DNA from 2 places in the Streptomyces sp. NPDC018693 genome. Region 2 is predicted to be linked to the other one. Evidence: riboswitches for the same ligand, from Rfam matches in the RefSeq annotation. Region 2 holds a riboswitch; the other holds the start of a gene.

Region 1 (7,483 bases), on a different contig from region 2:
CGCTCTCGCCCGAGGCGCAGGCCGCGGTCGACGCGCTGCCGCTGGGCTCCGCGCTGCTGGTGGTGCGCCGGGGGCCGAACTCGGGCAGCCGATTCCTCCTGGACGGCGACCTGACCACGGCCGGCCGTCACCCGCAGAGCGACATCTTCCTGGACGACGTGACGGTCTCGCGCCGCCATGTGGAGTTCCGGCGCAGCCCGGACGGCTCGTTCACGGTCGCCGACGTCGGCAGCCTCAACGGCACCTACGTCAACCGTGAGCGGATCGACCAGGTCGCCCTGTCGAACGGTGACGAGGTCCAGATCGGCAAGTACCGGCTGGTCTTCTACGCGAGCCAGCGGGGCTACTGACCCTCCCCCGGACCGCCGTCCGGGGGGAACCCAGGGAAGGTCCATGCTTCGAACACCGAGGGGCGGTGCCGTGCCCGGCACCGCCGCCGCGGACAGTGGGCTGATGAGCATCGGCACGGTGCTGAACGTGCTGCGCGACGAGTTCCCCGAAGTCACCATCTCCAAGATCCGCTTCCTGGAGTCGGAGGGGCTCGTCGAGCCGCAGCGGACCCCCTCGGGGTATCGCAAGTTCAGCGCCGAGGACGTCGAGCGCCTCGGTCACGTGCTGCGGATGCAGCGGGACCACTACCTGCCGCTCAAGGTGATCCGTGAGCATCTGGACGCCATGGAGCGCGGCGAGGCCGTGCCGCTGCCCACGCTGGGGCGGCAGCGGGACGGCGAGGCCGTCGGGGAGCAGGGGGACGTGCCGACCGCGGCCCGGATCGGCCGGGACGAGCTGCTGGCGGCCGCCGGCATCGGTGAGCAGGAGCTCGCGGAGTGGGAGTCGTACGGACTCATCATGCCGCTGGAGGGCGGGGTCTACGACGCCGAGGCGGCCACCGTGGCCTCCCTGGTCGCCGAGCTGGGGCGGTTCGGCATCGAGCCCCGGCATCTGCGGGTGATGAAGGCGGCGGCCGATCGTGAGGCCGGGCTGGTGGACCAGGTGGTCGCCCCGCTCAAGCGCCATCGCAATCCGCAGACCAGGGCTCATGCGCAGGCCCGTACGAAGGAGCTGGCCGGGCTCACGGTCAAGCTGCACGCGGCGCTGGTGCAGACCGCGCTCGGGGTGCGGCTGCCCTGAGGCCGTTCGCCCAGGGCGGATCGGCCGCCCGTTCCCGGCCCGACTACCCAAACGTCTGGAACACGGCCTAGGGTTGCTGTGTGAACGAGCTCGATGTCGTAGGTGTCCGGGTCGAGATGCCCTCCAACCAACCGATCGTGCTCCTGCGCGAAGTGGGAGGCGACCGCTACCTCCCCATCTGGATCGGGCCGGGGGAGGCGACGGCGATCGCCTTCGCCCAGCAGGGCATGGCGCCCGCCAGGCCGCTGACGCACGACCTGTTCAAGGACGTGCTGGAGGCCGTGGGCCAGGAGCTCACGGAAGTGCGCATCACGGACCTGCGTGAGGGCGTCTTCTACGCCGAGCTGGTCTTCGCCAGCGGGGTCGAGGTCAGCGCCCGTCCGTCCGATGCCATAGCGCTGGCCCTGCGCACCGGTACGCCGATCTACGGCAGTGACACGGTGCTCGACGACGCGGGCATCGCGATCCCCGACGAGCAGGAGGACGAGGTGGAGAAGTTCCGCGAGTTCCTCGACCAGATCTCGCCGGAGGACTTCGGCACCAGCAACCAGTAGGGGCGGGCACTTGCCGGCGGCGCGTGAGAGCGTCCTGCGGCTCCTTCTCAAGGCATTCGGCTAGCCTTTCCCCGCGGTGGGGTACGGGAAACCACTCCTAGGGTGATTATCACTCGGCGTGCCGAGTGTGGCGATCGTTGACGCACCCCTGGTGACTGCCTACCGTCGAGAAGGCAGGTCAAGGACGGAGGTCGGCGTGAGAAGCAGCGGCGACGGTACGGCTGGGGGTGCTCCCGGACGCGAGTTCGCGGGGAACGGTCCGTACCGGCTTCCCGGTGGCGCGGCCGATCACGTTCCGCAGCGACCGGCGGCCGTGCCGAGCAGCGGAGGGGCGACGTCCATGGCGTCCGAGCAGATCGGCTACCGCGGTCCGACGGCCTGCGCGGCCGCCGGAATCACCTACCGGCAACTGGACTACTGGGCCCGCACCGGGCTCGTCGAGCCGAGTGTGCGGCCCGCCTACGGGTCCGGGACGCAGCGGTTGTACAGCTTCCGGGACGTTGTCGTCCTGAAGATCGTGAAGCGCTTTCTCGACACGGGCGTCTCGCTGCAGAACATCCGCACCACCGTGCAGCATCTCAGGGAACGCGGTTTCCGTGACCTGGAGCGCATGACGCTGATGAGTGACGGCGCCACGGTCTACGAGTGCACCTCTCCGGACGAGGTCCACGCGCTGCTCCAGGGTGGTCAGGGCGTCTTCGGGATCGCCGTCGGCGTGGTGTGGCGGGACGTGGAGAGCGCGCTGTCGCAGCTGCACGGGGAGCGCGTCGACACCGGCGAGACGCTCGTCGGCCACAACCCGGCGGACGAACTGGCGCGCCGGCGCAACCGCGCCGTCTGAACCCCTGACGGGCGCCGCACCGGAGGGTGCGGGGTCGTTGTCAGTGGTGTGGTGCAGCATCGGAGATGTGAGAAACGCGCCCACCATCCTGCATCTCGACATGGATGCCTTCTTCGCGCAGGCGGAGCAGGCGTCCAAGCCGAGCCTGCGCGGGAAGGCCGTGATCGTGGGCGGGCTGGGGCCGCGCGGGGTGGTGGCCACCGCCTCGTACGAGGCACGGGTGTTCGGGGTGCACTCGGCGATGCCCATGGCCCAGGCGCGTCGGCTGGCGCCGAACGCCGCGTATCTCTGCCCGCGGGGCGGTTTCTACCGGGCGATCAGCGAGCAGGTGATGGCGCTGCTGCGGGCGCTGTCGCCGCTGGTGGAGCCGCTCAGCCTGGACGAGGCGTTCGTGGACCTGGAGGCCGGGGGAGCCGCCTGGGACAGCGAGTCGGCGCGGGTCGCGGGGGCGAAGCTCCGCGCGGACATACGGGCGGTCACCGGGCTCACGGGCTCGGTGGGACTGGCGGCGTCCAAGATGCTCGCGAAGATCGCTTCGGAGCAGGCCAAGCCCAACGGGATGGTCCTCATCGAGCCGGGCACCGAGCGGGCGCTTCTCGGGCCCCTGTCGGTGCGGACCCTGCCCGGGGTGGGTCCGGCGACCGGAGACCATCTGCGGCGGGCGGGGATCACCACGGTCGACGAGATCGTCGAGGCGGGCGAGGACGAGCTGGTGCGGCTGCTGGGAAAGGCCCACGGACACGGGCTGTACGCGATGGCGCTGGCGCGCGACGAGCGGCCGGTGGTGGCCGAGCGGGAGACCAAGTCGGTCTCGGTCGAGGACACCTACGACGTGGACATCCATGACCGGGTCCGGGTGGGGTTGGAGGTGCAGCGGCTGGCCGACCGGTGTGTGCGGCGGCTTCGCGGGGCCGGGCTGTCCGGGCGGACGATCGTGCTGAAGGTGCGGCGTTACGACTTCTCCACGCTGACCCGCTCCGAGACGCTGCGCGGGCCCACGGACGATCCGGCAGTGGTGCGGGAGGCGGCCGCCCGGCTGCTGGACTCCGTCGACACGACCGGTGGGGTGCGACTGCTCGGGGTGGGCGTCTCGGGTCTCGCCGACTACACACAGGAGGATCTGTTCGCGCAGGCGGCGGAGGAGCAGGCCGACGGGTCCGACGAGGAGGCGGTGGCGGACGAATCCGAGCCCGCCGAGCCGGCCCCGGCCGAGCACCACTGGCGTCCGGGGCAGGACGTGCGGCACACCGAGTTCGGGCACGGGTGGGTGCAGGGCAGCGGGCTGGGACGGGTGACCGTGCGGTTCGAGACGCCCGCGGACGTGGAGCCGGGCCGGGTGCGGACCTTCCGGGTCGACGATCCCGGGCTGGAGCCGGCGGAGCCGTTGCCGCTGGTGCAACAGAGAGCTGAGAGACCGGAGGGGAGCACTGTGGGAGAGACGGAGGCCGGGTCGGTGGGGCAGGTGGTTCCATGATCACGGACGGGGTGTCGCCGGAGCGGGAGACCGAGATACGGGACGTGGTCGGGCGGGTCGTCCGGTGGGCCGAGGGGCGGGCCGATGTCATGGGGCTGTTGCTCGTCGGGTCGTGCGCCCGGGGAGAGGCGCGGATGGACTCCGATGTGGACCTGGTGCTGCTGACGGCGGATCCGGCCCGGTACGACGACGGGTGCCCGCTGGGTCTCGGAGAGCTGGTGCGCACGCGGGCCTGGGGGCCGATGACCGAGTGGCGGTATGCCACCGGGTCGGGGCTGGAGGTGGAGCTGGGTGTCGGGACGGCCGAGTGGGCGCGGACCGAGCCCGTCGACGAGGGGACGCGCCGCGTCGTCCGGGGCGGGGCGCGCCCGCTGTACGACCCGCGGGGGGTTCTCGCGGCGCTGATCGGCAGCTGTGCCCGCTAGGACTCGTCCGTGTCGCCCGCCAGTCGGCCGAAGTCGTGGTCCGGGAGCGGGGGAGGGGCGGCCACGTCCAGGCCGTAGTGGTGGTAGAGCTGCAGTTCCTGTTCCGGGGAGAGATGGCGGCCCACACCGAAGTCGGGGGCGTCCTTGATCAGAGCCCGTTCGAAGGGGACCCGTAGGGTGCCCTCGATCAGTTCGCTGGGCTCCAGGGGGACGAAGGCGTCTCTGCTGAACAGGCCGGTCCGTATGGCCGCCCACTCCGGCACGCCGGTCGCGTCGTCGAGGTAGACCTCGTCGATCGTGCCGATCTTGACGCCATCGCGGTCGAACGCCTTGCGGCCGATCAGGTTGCGTGGATCGATATCGGTCTGCACGGTCCCTCCACTTGGTCGCAACTCATCCGTAAGCACTACAAAAGAGCACAATCAGCTCGGTGGCCACTCGAAGGCTGCGGCGTTGGCCTCGCTGGTAGGCTGGCAAGCGGCTGCTGACCCCGTGCGGGAGAGTCCTCCGGAGATCATCGGAGGCGCCGAAGGAGCAAATCCTCCCCGGAATCTCTCAGGCCCACGTACCGCACGGACGAGGTCACTCTGGAAAGCAGGGCGGATGTCGACGGCTTCCGCTCTCACCGACGGTGAAAACCGGCCGCCCCCGGGCGCCCGGTGAAGCTCTCAGGTTGAGATGACAGAGGGGGAGGCCGTCGGGGCACCCACGCCGTGGTGCCCCTCGAAGGTCGCGTCAGACCAGGAGGCCCTCCGCAATGACCGCCCACCGCACGCCGCTCGCCGAGCTCGAGCAGGGGATCCCCTTCGAGCAGCGCCACATCGGGCCCGACCAGGAGGCGCGGGCCAAGATGCTCGCCCAGGTCGGCTACGGCTCGCTGGACGAGCTGACCGCCGCCGCGGTCCCGGATGTGATCAAGAACGCCGACGCGCTCGACCTGCCGGGCGCCCGCACCGAGGCCGAGGTGCTCGCCGAGCTGCGCTCGCTCGCCGACCGCAACCAGGTCCTCGGCTCCATGATCGGCCTCGGCTACTACGGCACCTTCACCCCGCCGGTGGTCCTGCGCAACGTCATGGAGAACCCGGCCTGGTACACCGCGTACACGCCTTATCAGCCGGAGATCTCGCAGGGGCGCCTCGAAGCCCTGCTGAACTTCCAGACGATGGTCGCCGAGCTGACCGGGCTGCCCACCTCCGGTGCCTCACTGCTCGACGAGGGCACGGCCGCGGCCGAGGCCATGGCCCTGTCCCGGCGCATGGGCAAGAACAAGAAGGGCCTGTTCCTGGTCGACGCGGACGCGTTGCCGCAGACCATCGCCGTCATCGAGACCCGCGCCGAGCCGACGGGCGTCGAGGTCGTCGTCGCCGACCTCAGCGAGGGCATCCCGGCCGACATCGCCGCGCGTGAGATCAACGGCGTGCTGATCCAGTACCCGGGCGCCTCCGGTGCCGTACGCGACATCAAGCCGGTCATCGAGCAGGCGCACGCGCTGGGCGCGCTGGTCACCGTCGCCGCCGACCTGCTCGCGCTGACGCTGCTGAAGTCGCCGGGTGAGCTCGGGGCGGACATCGCGGTCGGTACGACCCAGCGGTTCGGGGTGCCGATGGGCTTCGGCGGTCCGCACGCCGGCTACATGGCCGTACAGGAGAAGTTCGCGCGCAGCCTGCCCGGGCGGCTCGTCGGTGTGTCCGTGGACGCGGACGGGAACAAGGCGTACCGGCTGGCGCTGCAGACGCGTGAGCAGCACATCCGACGCGAGAAGGCGACCAGCAACATCTGCACCGCGCAGGTGCTGCTCGCCGTGATGGCCGGGATGTACGCCGTCTACCACGGGCCCGAGGGGCTGCGGACCATCGCGCGGCGCACGCACCGGTACGCCGCGATCCTGGCCCAGGGTCTGAAGGCCGGGGGCGTCGAGGTCGTGCACGGGGACTTCTTCGACACGGTGACCGCGCGGGTGCCGGGGAAGGCCGCCGAGGTCGTCGCGGCCGCTCGGGAGAACGGGGTCAACCTGTACCCCGTCGACGCCGACCATGTCTCGGTCTCCTGCGACGAGACCACGGTCCGGGCACAGCTGGCCGGCGTGTGGGCGGCCTTCGGTGTCGAGGGTGACGTCGAGGCGCTGGACGCGGCCGCCGGGGACGCGCTTCCTGCGGGGCTGCTGCGGGACGACGAGTTCCTGACCCACCCCGTCTTCCACCAGCACCGCTCCGAGACGGCCATGCTGCGCTACCTGCGCAGGCTCGCCGACCGTGACTACGCGCTCGACCGTGGGATGATCCCGCTGGGCTCCTGCACCATGAAGCTCAACGCGACCACCGAGATGGAGCCGGTGACCTGGCCCGAGTTCGGGCAGCTGCACCCCTTCGCGCCCGCCGAGCAGGCCGAGGGCTACCTCACGCTCATCCGTGAGCTGGAGGAACGCCTCGCCGAGGTCACCGGGTACGACAAGGTGTCGCTCCAGCCCAACGCCGGGTCGCAGGGCGAGCTGGCCGGACTGCTCGCCGTACGCGGATACCACCGGGCCAACGGGGACGAGCAGCGGACCGTGTGTCTGATCCCGTCCTCCGCGCACGGCACGAACGCGGCGAGCGCGGTGATGGCCGGCATGAAGGTCGTCGTGGTGAGGACCGCCGAGGACGGCGAGATCGACGTCGAGGACCTGCGCGCGAAGATCGAGCAGTACCGTGACGAGCTGGCGGTGCTGATGATCACCTACCCGTCGACGCACGGTGTGTTCGAGGAGCACGTCGCGGACATCTGCGCGCAGGTGCACGAGGCCGGCGGGCAGGTGTACGTCGACGGTGCCAACCTGAACGCGCTGGTGGGGCTGGCCAAGCCGGGGCACTTCGGCGGGGACGTCTCCCACCTGAACCTGCACAAGACGTTCTGCATCCCGCACGGCGGTGGCGGTCCCGGCGTCGGTCCCGTCGCGGTGCGCTCGCACCTGGCGCCGTACCTGCCGAACCACCCGATGCAGCCCGCCGCCGGCCCGGAGACGGGCGTCGGGCCGATCTCCGCCGCGCCGTGGGGTTCCGCGGGCATCCTGCCGATCTCG
Region 2 (7,483 bases):
GACGGTCCGAGCGCCAGTTCACGAACTTCTCGAAGATGAAGGGCAGGTAGTAGGCGCCCTCCATGACCTTGTGGTTGATCTCGGTGGCGATCTTCGCCTTGCCGGCGTCGTCCAGCGTGGTGACGTACTGGTCGAACAGGCCGTCGATCGTCTTGTCCTTGATCAGGGCGTAGTTGTTGTTACCGCTGTCGAGGATGTACTTGCTGTTCCACAGCGGCAGACCGTAGCCCTGGACGGACGGGAAGTCGGGGCCCCAGCCCATGATGATGATGCCGTAGCCCTTCTTGGCCACGTTGGAGGGGCTGCCGATGATGCCGGAGGTCTGCGAGCCGTCGTACTGGTCGATCTCGGCGTCGATGCCGACCTTCTTCAGGGACGCCTGCAGCGACTGGGCGGTGGCCACCTCGACCGGCTTGTTGTTGCGGACCGCGATGGTGGTCTTGAAGCCGTTCGGCTGACCGCACGCCTTCAGGGCTTCCTTGGCCTTCTCGATGTTGCCGCTCTTGTTGGCGCCGGCGATCTCGTACGGGTCGTACTTCTGGCCCTCGGAGCCCGGGACGGACGGCGGCAGCATGTTGGTGCCGATGTCACCACCGGCGACGGGGCCGCCGCGCGCGGTCTGCAGGGAGACGTGGTCGGCGCCGTAGATCACGGCCTTGCGGCACTCGATGTTGTCGAACGGCTTGACGCTCTGCGGGAAGACCGCGTAGCGGATGTAGCCGGAGACCGGGTTGTCCAGGTTGCCCTTGTGCTCCTTCAGGGCGGTGGTGCGGCCCTGCGGGGACATGCCGGTCTGGTTGATGTCCAGGTCCAGGTCACCGTTGAGCAGGCGCTGGTCCAGCTCGTTGGCGTTGGAGAAGATCTCGACGGTGATCTTGTCCGGGTACGCCTTGCGGATCGGGTCCGAGTCCTGCTTCCAGTTGTCGTTGCGGACCAGGGTCAGACCCTTGCCCGGGCTGTACGACTCGAACTTGTACGGGCCGGAGGAGAACGGGCGCAGGGTGTACTTGGCCTTGGTGTCCTTGTCCTGGCGGACCGGGGACGCCGAGGTCAGGCCCAGCATCTCCTCGAAGTCGGAGTTGGCCTGCGGCAGCTTGAAGACGATGGTCTTGTCGTCCGGCGTCTCGATGGACTTCAGACCGAGCTTGTCCGGGGAGGTGTCCTTGTACGGACCCGGGTACTCACCCTTGGGGTCGAGCACCTCCTTCAGGTACGTCGGACCACCGGACAGCACGTCCTGCGCCCACACGCGCTCTATGCCGTACTTGATGTCCTTGGAAGTGATCGGCTTGCCGTCCTCCCAGGTGACACCGTCACGCAGGGTGTACGTGTAGGTCTTGCCGTCATCGGTGATCTTCGCGAGATCGGTGGCGAGGTCCGGCGACAGCGTGGCGCCCTCCTTGCCCGGCGCCGGCGTGTTCGTGACGAGCTGACGGCTGTAGTAGCGGGAGAAGTTCCACATGAAGCCGTAGTAGCCACGCGTGGTGTCCCAGAAGTCGGCGTCCTGGGCGGCACCGAACTTCAGCGTGCCGCCCTTCTTGGCCAGGTCGGCCTGGGCGACCTTGTTGTTGGCGGCGTCGAAACCGGCGGCACCGGTCTTCGAACCGCCGTCACCGCTGTCGTCGCCACCGCCGCCGCACGCCGCCGTGGTCAGCAGCGCGGCGACCGCGGCGGCAGCGGCCAGGGCCTGCTTACGCCGCCCTGAGGTGCGTTGGGTAGTCACGATCTCGGATCCTCCGGTTTTGATGAGAGACCCCGTGCCAAGTGCCACGGGACGAAAGGTGATACGGCGGCTCAGCGCCCGGCCTTCGGGTCCAGCGCGTCCCGGACGCCGTCGCCGAAGAGGTTGAAGGCAAGGACGGTGATGAAGATCGCCACGCCCGGGACCACCATGTACATGGGGTCGGATTCGTAGTAGTCGAGCGCGCTCGACAGCATCTGCCCCCAGGACGCCGTGGGCGGCTTGACGCCCACGCCCAGGAAGCTGAGGGCCGCCTCGGTGAGGATGTTGGTGGGGATCATCATCGTCGTGTACACGATGATCGGCGCGACGAGGTTGGGCAGCAGTTCCTTGAACAGGATGTAGATGCGCCCGGCCCCCAGCGAACGGGCGGCCTCCACGTACTCGCGTTCGCGCAGCGACAGCGTCTGGCCGCGCACGACGCGTCCGATGTAGGGCCAGCCGAAGAAGCCGATGACCACGATCATCACGAACACACGCACGTTGGAACCGGTCAGGCCCAGCAGCTCGTCCGGCATGACCGACACCAGGGCGATGATGAACAGCAGCTGCGGGAAGGCCAGCAGACCGTCCATCACACGGCTGATGACGGAGTCCACCCAGCCGCCGAAGAACCCGGCGAGGACGCCGAGGACCGTGCCGAGGACCACCGCGACGAGCGCCGACAGGAAGCCGACCAGCAGCGAGATACGAGCGCCGTAGAGGATGCGGGCGAAGATGTCGCGGCCGTTGACCGGCTCGACCCCCAGCAGGTGCTCACCGCTGATGCCGCCCAACGAGCCCGTGGGGGTGCCGAACAGAGGGTCGATCAGTTCCTCGTGGTACTCGTTCGGGTCCTGTCCCAGCAGGTTGGTGATGACCGGGGCGAGCAGCGCGACCGTGATGAGGACGAGCACCACGATGCCGCCCGTCAGGGCGAGCTTGTCCCGCTTCAGCCGCTCCCAGGCGATCCGGCCCAGGGAGCGTCCCTGAACGGCCTTCGCGCCGGCGGTGGCGACCGCCGCTTCGTCGGCCGCGCTCGGGGCCGCCTCCGCGGTCGGCTCGTGCAATGGTGCCGTCATCTGGCAGGGACCCCTCTCAACCGGCGGTGACCGGCCCGCACTTGCCGCTGTAGCGGCGTCATCAGCCTTCGTACACAGGGGCGAACACCCAGACGAACACCCCTGGAGCGGGAGTCTTCAACGGTTCGGCGAACGGTTACCAGACTTGACGGTGAATGGATGCATAAACGTGATCCGGGCTGCGAGGTTCCGTTATCCGGACGGGGAGTCGCGGGGGGCGGACGCGAGGGCATGCCGAAGGGCCGGTTCGCGCAGTGCGGAACCGGCCCCGGGGTACTGCTGAAGGCGGTGTCTCAGTACGTCGCTGTGGCTCAGTACGGCCTGGGGTAGCCGTATCCGCCCGCCGCAGGCGCCTGGGCCGGGGCGGGGGGCGGCGGGGCCGCGTGGGCCTCGCGGTCGTAGAACGGGCGGGCGTTGGCCCGCATCCACATCGCGACCGGGTCGTACTCGTCGGTCATCGAGACCGTCGACACCGGCAGCCCGTCGGGTACGGCGCCCACGGACTGCTGCATCATCGCGCGTACCGCGTCCACGGCCTGCGGCGAGGTGTCGTACACGTCCAGGCCGATGGCCAGATACGGCGCGCCGAGCGCCGGCTGCACCCAGGCGCGGCGCAGCGAGCGGATCGCCGGCGTGCGGTGGGCGTTCTGCGCGAGCAGGGCGTAGAACTGCGGGATCTCGATGGCCGGTTCGGACAGCCGCAGCGGGCCGGGGGGCTGGCGGTCCAGCCCGGTCGCGATGCGGCGCAGATCGAGCCAGGGGATGCCGACGCCGCCGCCCGGGGCGTGCGGGTTGAGCCACAGGCCGTAGTGGTCCGGGTAGAGGGTGCGGGCCACGTCCAGGCCGTCGACCACCTCGTACGACCGGTTCCAGCCGCTGGCCGACAGCTCCTGGGCGGAGGTGACGCACGGGGCGTAGCCGTGGCCGTCGACCTCCATGCTGCCGTACTGGGCGTCGGGAGAACCGGCCTGGCCGTGCCACAGCAGCATCCAGATCTGGCCGGTGGCGGGCGTGGCGAGTGCGCGGAGCAACGCCTCATAGGCGTCGTAACGCCCGGGCGTGACTTGGCGCAGCATGTGCTCGACCTGGCCGGTCGCCGTGCCGCTCGCGCTCACGTTTACCGCCCTTTCAGAAGTTGCCCCGCGTTTGGGTCCAGCTTAAGCGCCTCAGGAGGTGGGGCCTGGTGTCCGTCTTGCGGGTGCCGGTCGTCGGTGGCTGGTCGCGCAGTTCCCCGCGCCCCTTGCTTACGTCCCCTGGGTGTAGAAGGGCCGTACGTTTTGCCTCATCCAGTCGGCCACCGGGTCCTCCGCTGCCACGTCGAGGAGGATCAGGTTCACCGGCCACCGCACGGGGACCTTGCCCAGGGCCCGCCCCAAGGCGTCGAGAGGCTCGGCGCGCAGGTCGCCGTCCCACTGGGAGAGTTCGACGCCTATGAACATGACGGGGGCGTCGGTCTCGACCGTTGCGAGGCAGCGGCGGGCCGTGTGGACCGTGGGGGTTGCCGCGAACTCCCGTGTCGCCGCGGAGAGGAAGTCGACCGGGTCGTCCTGCCAGTCGGGTTCGTAGAGGCGGACGCGGGCGCCGGTGGCGGGGCCGTCGAGGGGGGTGCGGCCGGCGCGGCAGAGTTCGGCGACCGCGGGCGGCGGCAGCGGGATGCCCACCGTGCCGTCGGGGTTGACGGCGATGCCGACCTGCGGGGGCAGGCCGCGGGCGAACTCCACGGCCGGGGCGATGGCGTACGACATATGCGCCCCGACGACCTGGCGGAACTGTTCCTCGGAGCTGAAGACGGGGACGTACGCCTGACCCTCGATCTCCAGTGTGGGCAGATCGAGGGGGACGCTGTCGGGGCCGCCGCCGCCCGGCAGCGGCACCCAGACGAAGCTGCGGCCGAGGACCTCCACGATCCGACCGCCGGCGCCCGGGACGCCGAGGGAGGCGGAGAGCACCTCCTCCAGCTCGTTGCCGGGCCAGCCGCCGTGCGGTTGGGGGTGTGCCTGTGCCGGGAAGTCCATCGTGTGTCTACCGCCTGCCGGGAACCGCTCTGTCGTGGCTGAAAGGCTAGCGGGTCATCGGCCGGTGAAACCCATGCGCGTCAGCGCGTTCGCCGCGTCCCGGTCCAGGACGACCGCCGAGCCGCAGCCGCGCGGCAGCCGGCCCCGCTCCACCGCGCGCAACAGGCGGGCGGCGGCCCGGCGGTGGCGCAGGAAGGCGTAGCGGGAGACGCCCCGGCCTCGGGCGCGCTGGCCTTCGAGCGCGGTGTCCGGGGTGACGTCGAGGATCAGCAGGTGCAGCCGGCCGCCGCGGCGGCGGGCCTCGCGGGCCAGCCAGGCCCGCACCCAGCTCTGGGTGCCGCAGTCGTGCACGACGATGCCCTCGCCGGTGCGCAGGGCGCGGCGCAGCCCGGCGTAGTGGGCGAGGCGGACCAGGGGGCGGTAGACGGCGTACGGCAGGAGGCGGGGGGCTCGGGTGTCGAAGCGGTCGCGGGTGTCCTGGGAGTCGATGCGCGGGCCCTTGACCGTGCGGCGCATGAGCGTGGACTTGCCGCTGCCCGGCAGGCCGGTGATCACTACCAGGTCGTGGGGGCCGAAGAGCAGGGCGCGGGGGCTGTGGCCGGCGCGGGAGCGCAGGTCGCGGACGACCGCGCGGGTCTGCAGGGCGGGGGCCGTGGGCTGCTCGGGCAGCGTGATGCCCGATGTGGTCGCGTACGCCGTGGTCCTGTTCACGTCATCGTCCTCCCCTGAGGTCAGGTGGTGACCTCCCCAACGTGCGTAAAGAGAAGGTAATGCCGAACGTACTGGCGGCGCCCTCGCGTTTTCGTGCGCGTACCGCCACAGGCCGGTTACAGATACGGCCTGCCGTGAGGCGGGGGCGGCGTGCAATGATGTGCGCGCCAACTGCATACCGGCCGCTTGAATCCGCGCGGGAGAGTCCCCAGGTCCTTGGACGTCTGGGGCGCCGAAGGAGCAAGTCCCTCCCTTGAATCTCTCAGGCCCCGTTACCGCGCGGGCGAGGCACATCTGAAAAGCGGGTCGCCCCCTCGGGGGTGGCTCCACCCAAGGTGCAAGCCGTGGTCGCCCCTGTGGCGGTCTCGGCGAACCTCTCAGGTTCCGATGACAGATGGGGAGGACCCTTTCTTGGGTACCTTCCTCGCCTTCCCCCACGCTCGACTTCGCTCGCGCGGGGGGACCCCCATCGCCTCTGGGAGACGACCGACCGATGAGCAGTACTGAACCCCGTGAGCTTCGTCGCACCGCGCTCGACGCGCTGCACCGTTCGCTCGGCGCGACGATGACCGACTTCGCCGGCTGGGACATGCCACTGCGCTACGGCTCCGAGCGCGAGGAGCACCTCGCGGTGCGCACCAGGGCCGGGCTGTTCGACCTCTCCCACATGGGCGAGATCACCGTGACCGGCGCCGAGGCGGCGGCCTTCCTCAACTTCGCGCTGGTCGGCAACATCGCCTCGGTCGGCGTGGGACGCGCCCGGTACACCATGATCTGCCAGGCCGACGGCGGCATCCTGGACGACCTGATCGTCTACCGGCTCGCCGAGACCGAGTACATGGTGGTCGCCAACGCCTCCAACGCCCAGGTCGTACTGGACGCGCTGACCGAGCGGGTGGCGGGCTTCGACGCCGAGGTGCGCGACGACCGCGACGCGTACGCGCTGATCGCCGTGCAGGGCCCCGAGTCGCCGGGGATCCTCGCCTCGCTCACCGACGCCGATCTCGACGGCCTGAAGTACTACGCGGGCCTGCCCGGCACGGTCGCCGGTGTCCCCGCGCTGATCGCCCGCACCGGCTACACCGGCGAGGACGGCTTCGAGCTGTTCGTGAAGCCCGAGCACGCCGTGGAGCTGTGGCAGGCGCTGACCAAGGCCGGCGAGGGCGTCGGCCTGATCCCCTGCGGCCTGTCCTGCCGCGACACCCTGCGTCTGGAGGCGGGCATGCCGCTGTACGGGCACGAGCTGACGACGTCCCTGACGCCGTTCGACGCCGGGCTCGGCCGCGTGGTGAAGTTCGAGAAGGCCGGCGACTTTGTCGGGCGTGCGGCGCTGACCGAGGCCGCCGAGCGCGCCGCCTCCCAGCCGCCGCGTGTCCTGGTCGGCCTGGTCGCCGAGGGCCGCCGGGTCCCGCGCGCCGGGTACGCCGTGGTCGCCGACGGCCAGGTGATCGGCGAGGTCACCTCCGGCGCCCCCTCCCCCACCCTGGGCAAGCCGATCGCGATGGCGTACGTCGACGCCGCGCACGCCGCTCCGGGCACGCCGGGCGTCGGCGTGGACATCCGGGGCAGCCATGAGCCGTACGAGGTCGTGGCGCTGCCGTTCTACAAGCGCCAGAAGTAGACACCGACCGTGACGCTGGGCACATTTCCGCTGCTCACGCACGCCTCCAGCAGTCCCCCATTCATCAGCACTCCCCCGCGTACAGGAGAATTCAGGCCATGAGCAACCCCCAGCAGCTGCGCTACAGCAAGGAGCACGAGTGGCTGTCGGCCGCCGAGGACGGCGTGTCGACGGTCGGCATCACGGAGCACGCGGCCAACGCGCTCGGCGATGTCGTCTTCGTCCAGCTCCCGGAGGTCGGTGACACGGTGACCGCGGGCGAGACCTGCGGCGAGCTGGAGTCGACCAAGTCGGTCAGCGACCTGTACGCCCCGGTGACCGGCGAGGTCACCGA

The links. Region 2 has a riboswitch for glycine ahead of gcvT (glycine cleavage system aminomethyltransferase GcvT). Riboswitches for the same ligand answer to the same signal wherever they lie in the genome.
Region 1: linked by a shared signal. The riboswitch ahead of gcvP (aminomethyl-transferring glycine dehydrogenase) and the one ahead of gcvT (glycine cleavage system aminomethyltransferase GcvT) in region 2 are both predicted to bind glycine.

Annotation. Positions count from the first base shown of each region.
Region 1 covers NZ_JBIRZZ010000012.1:215,120-222,602, reverse strand. The annotation lists gene ACH5AC_RS28485 (FHA domain-containing protein) at 1-350, shown strand, start outside; gene ACH5AC_RS28480 (MerR family transcriptional regulator) at 394-1,131, shown strand; gene ACH5AC_RS28475 (bifunctional nuclease family protein) at 1,212-1,685, shown strand; gene ACH5AC_RS28470 (MerR family transcriptional regulator) at 1,882-2,526, shown strand; gene ACH5AC_RS28465 (DNA polymerase IV) at 2,594-4,000, shown strand; gene ACH5AC_RS28460 (nucleotidyltransferase domain-containing protein) at 3,997-4,425, shown strand; gene ACH5AC_RS28455 (PRC-barrel domain-containing protein) at 4,422-4,796, opposite strand; glycine riboswitch at 4,911-5,006, shown strand; gene gcvP (aminomethyl-transferring glycine dehydrogenase) at 5,183-7,483, shown strand, end outside.
Region 2 covers NZ_JBIRZZ010000011.1:282,801-290,283, forward strand. The annotation lists gene ACH5AC_RS27400 (ABC transporter substrate-binding protein) at 1-1,723, opposite strand, end outside; gene ACH5AC_RS27405 (ABC transporter permease) at 1,795-2,802, opposite strand; gene ACH5AC_RS27410 (enhanced serine sensitivity protein SseB C-terminal domain-containing protein) at 3,114-3,917, opposite strand; gene ACH5AC_RS27415 (enhanced serine sensitivity protein SseB) at 4,047-4,817, opposite strand; gene ACH5AC_RS27420 (AAA family ATPase) at 4,872-5,528, opposite strand; glycine riboswitch at 5,716-5,816, shown strand; gene gcvT (glycine cleavage system aminomethyltransferase GcvT) at 6,022-7,149, shown strand; gene gcvH (glycine cleavage system protein GcvH) at 7,248-7,483, shown strand, end outside.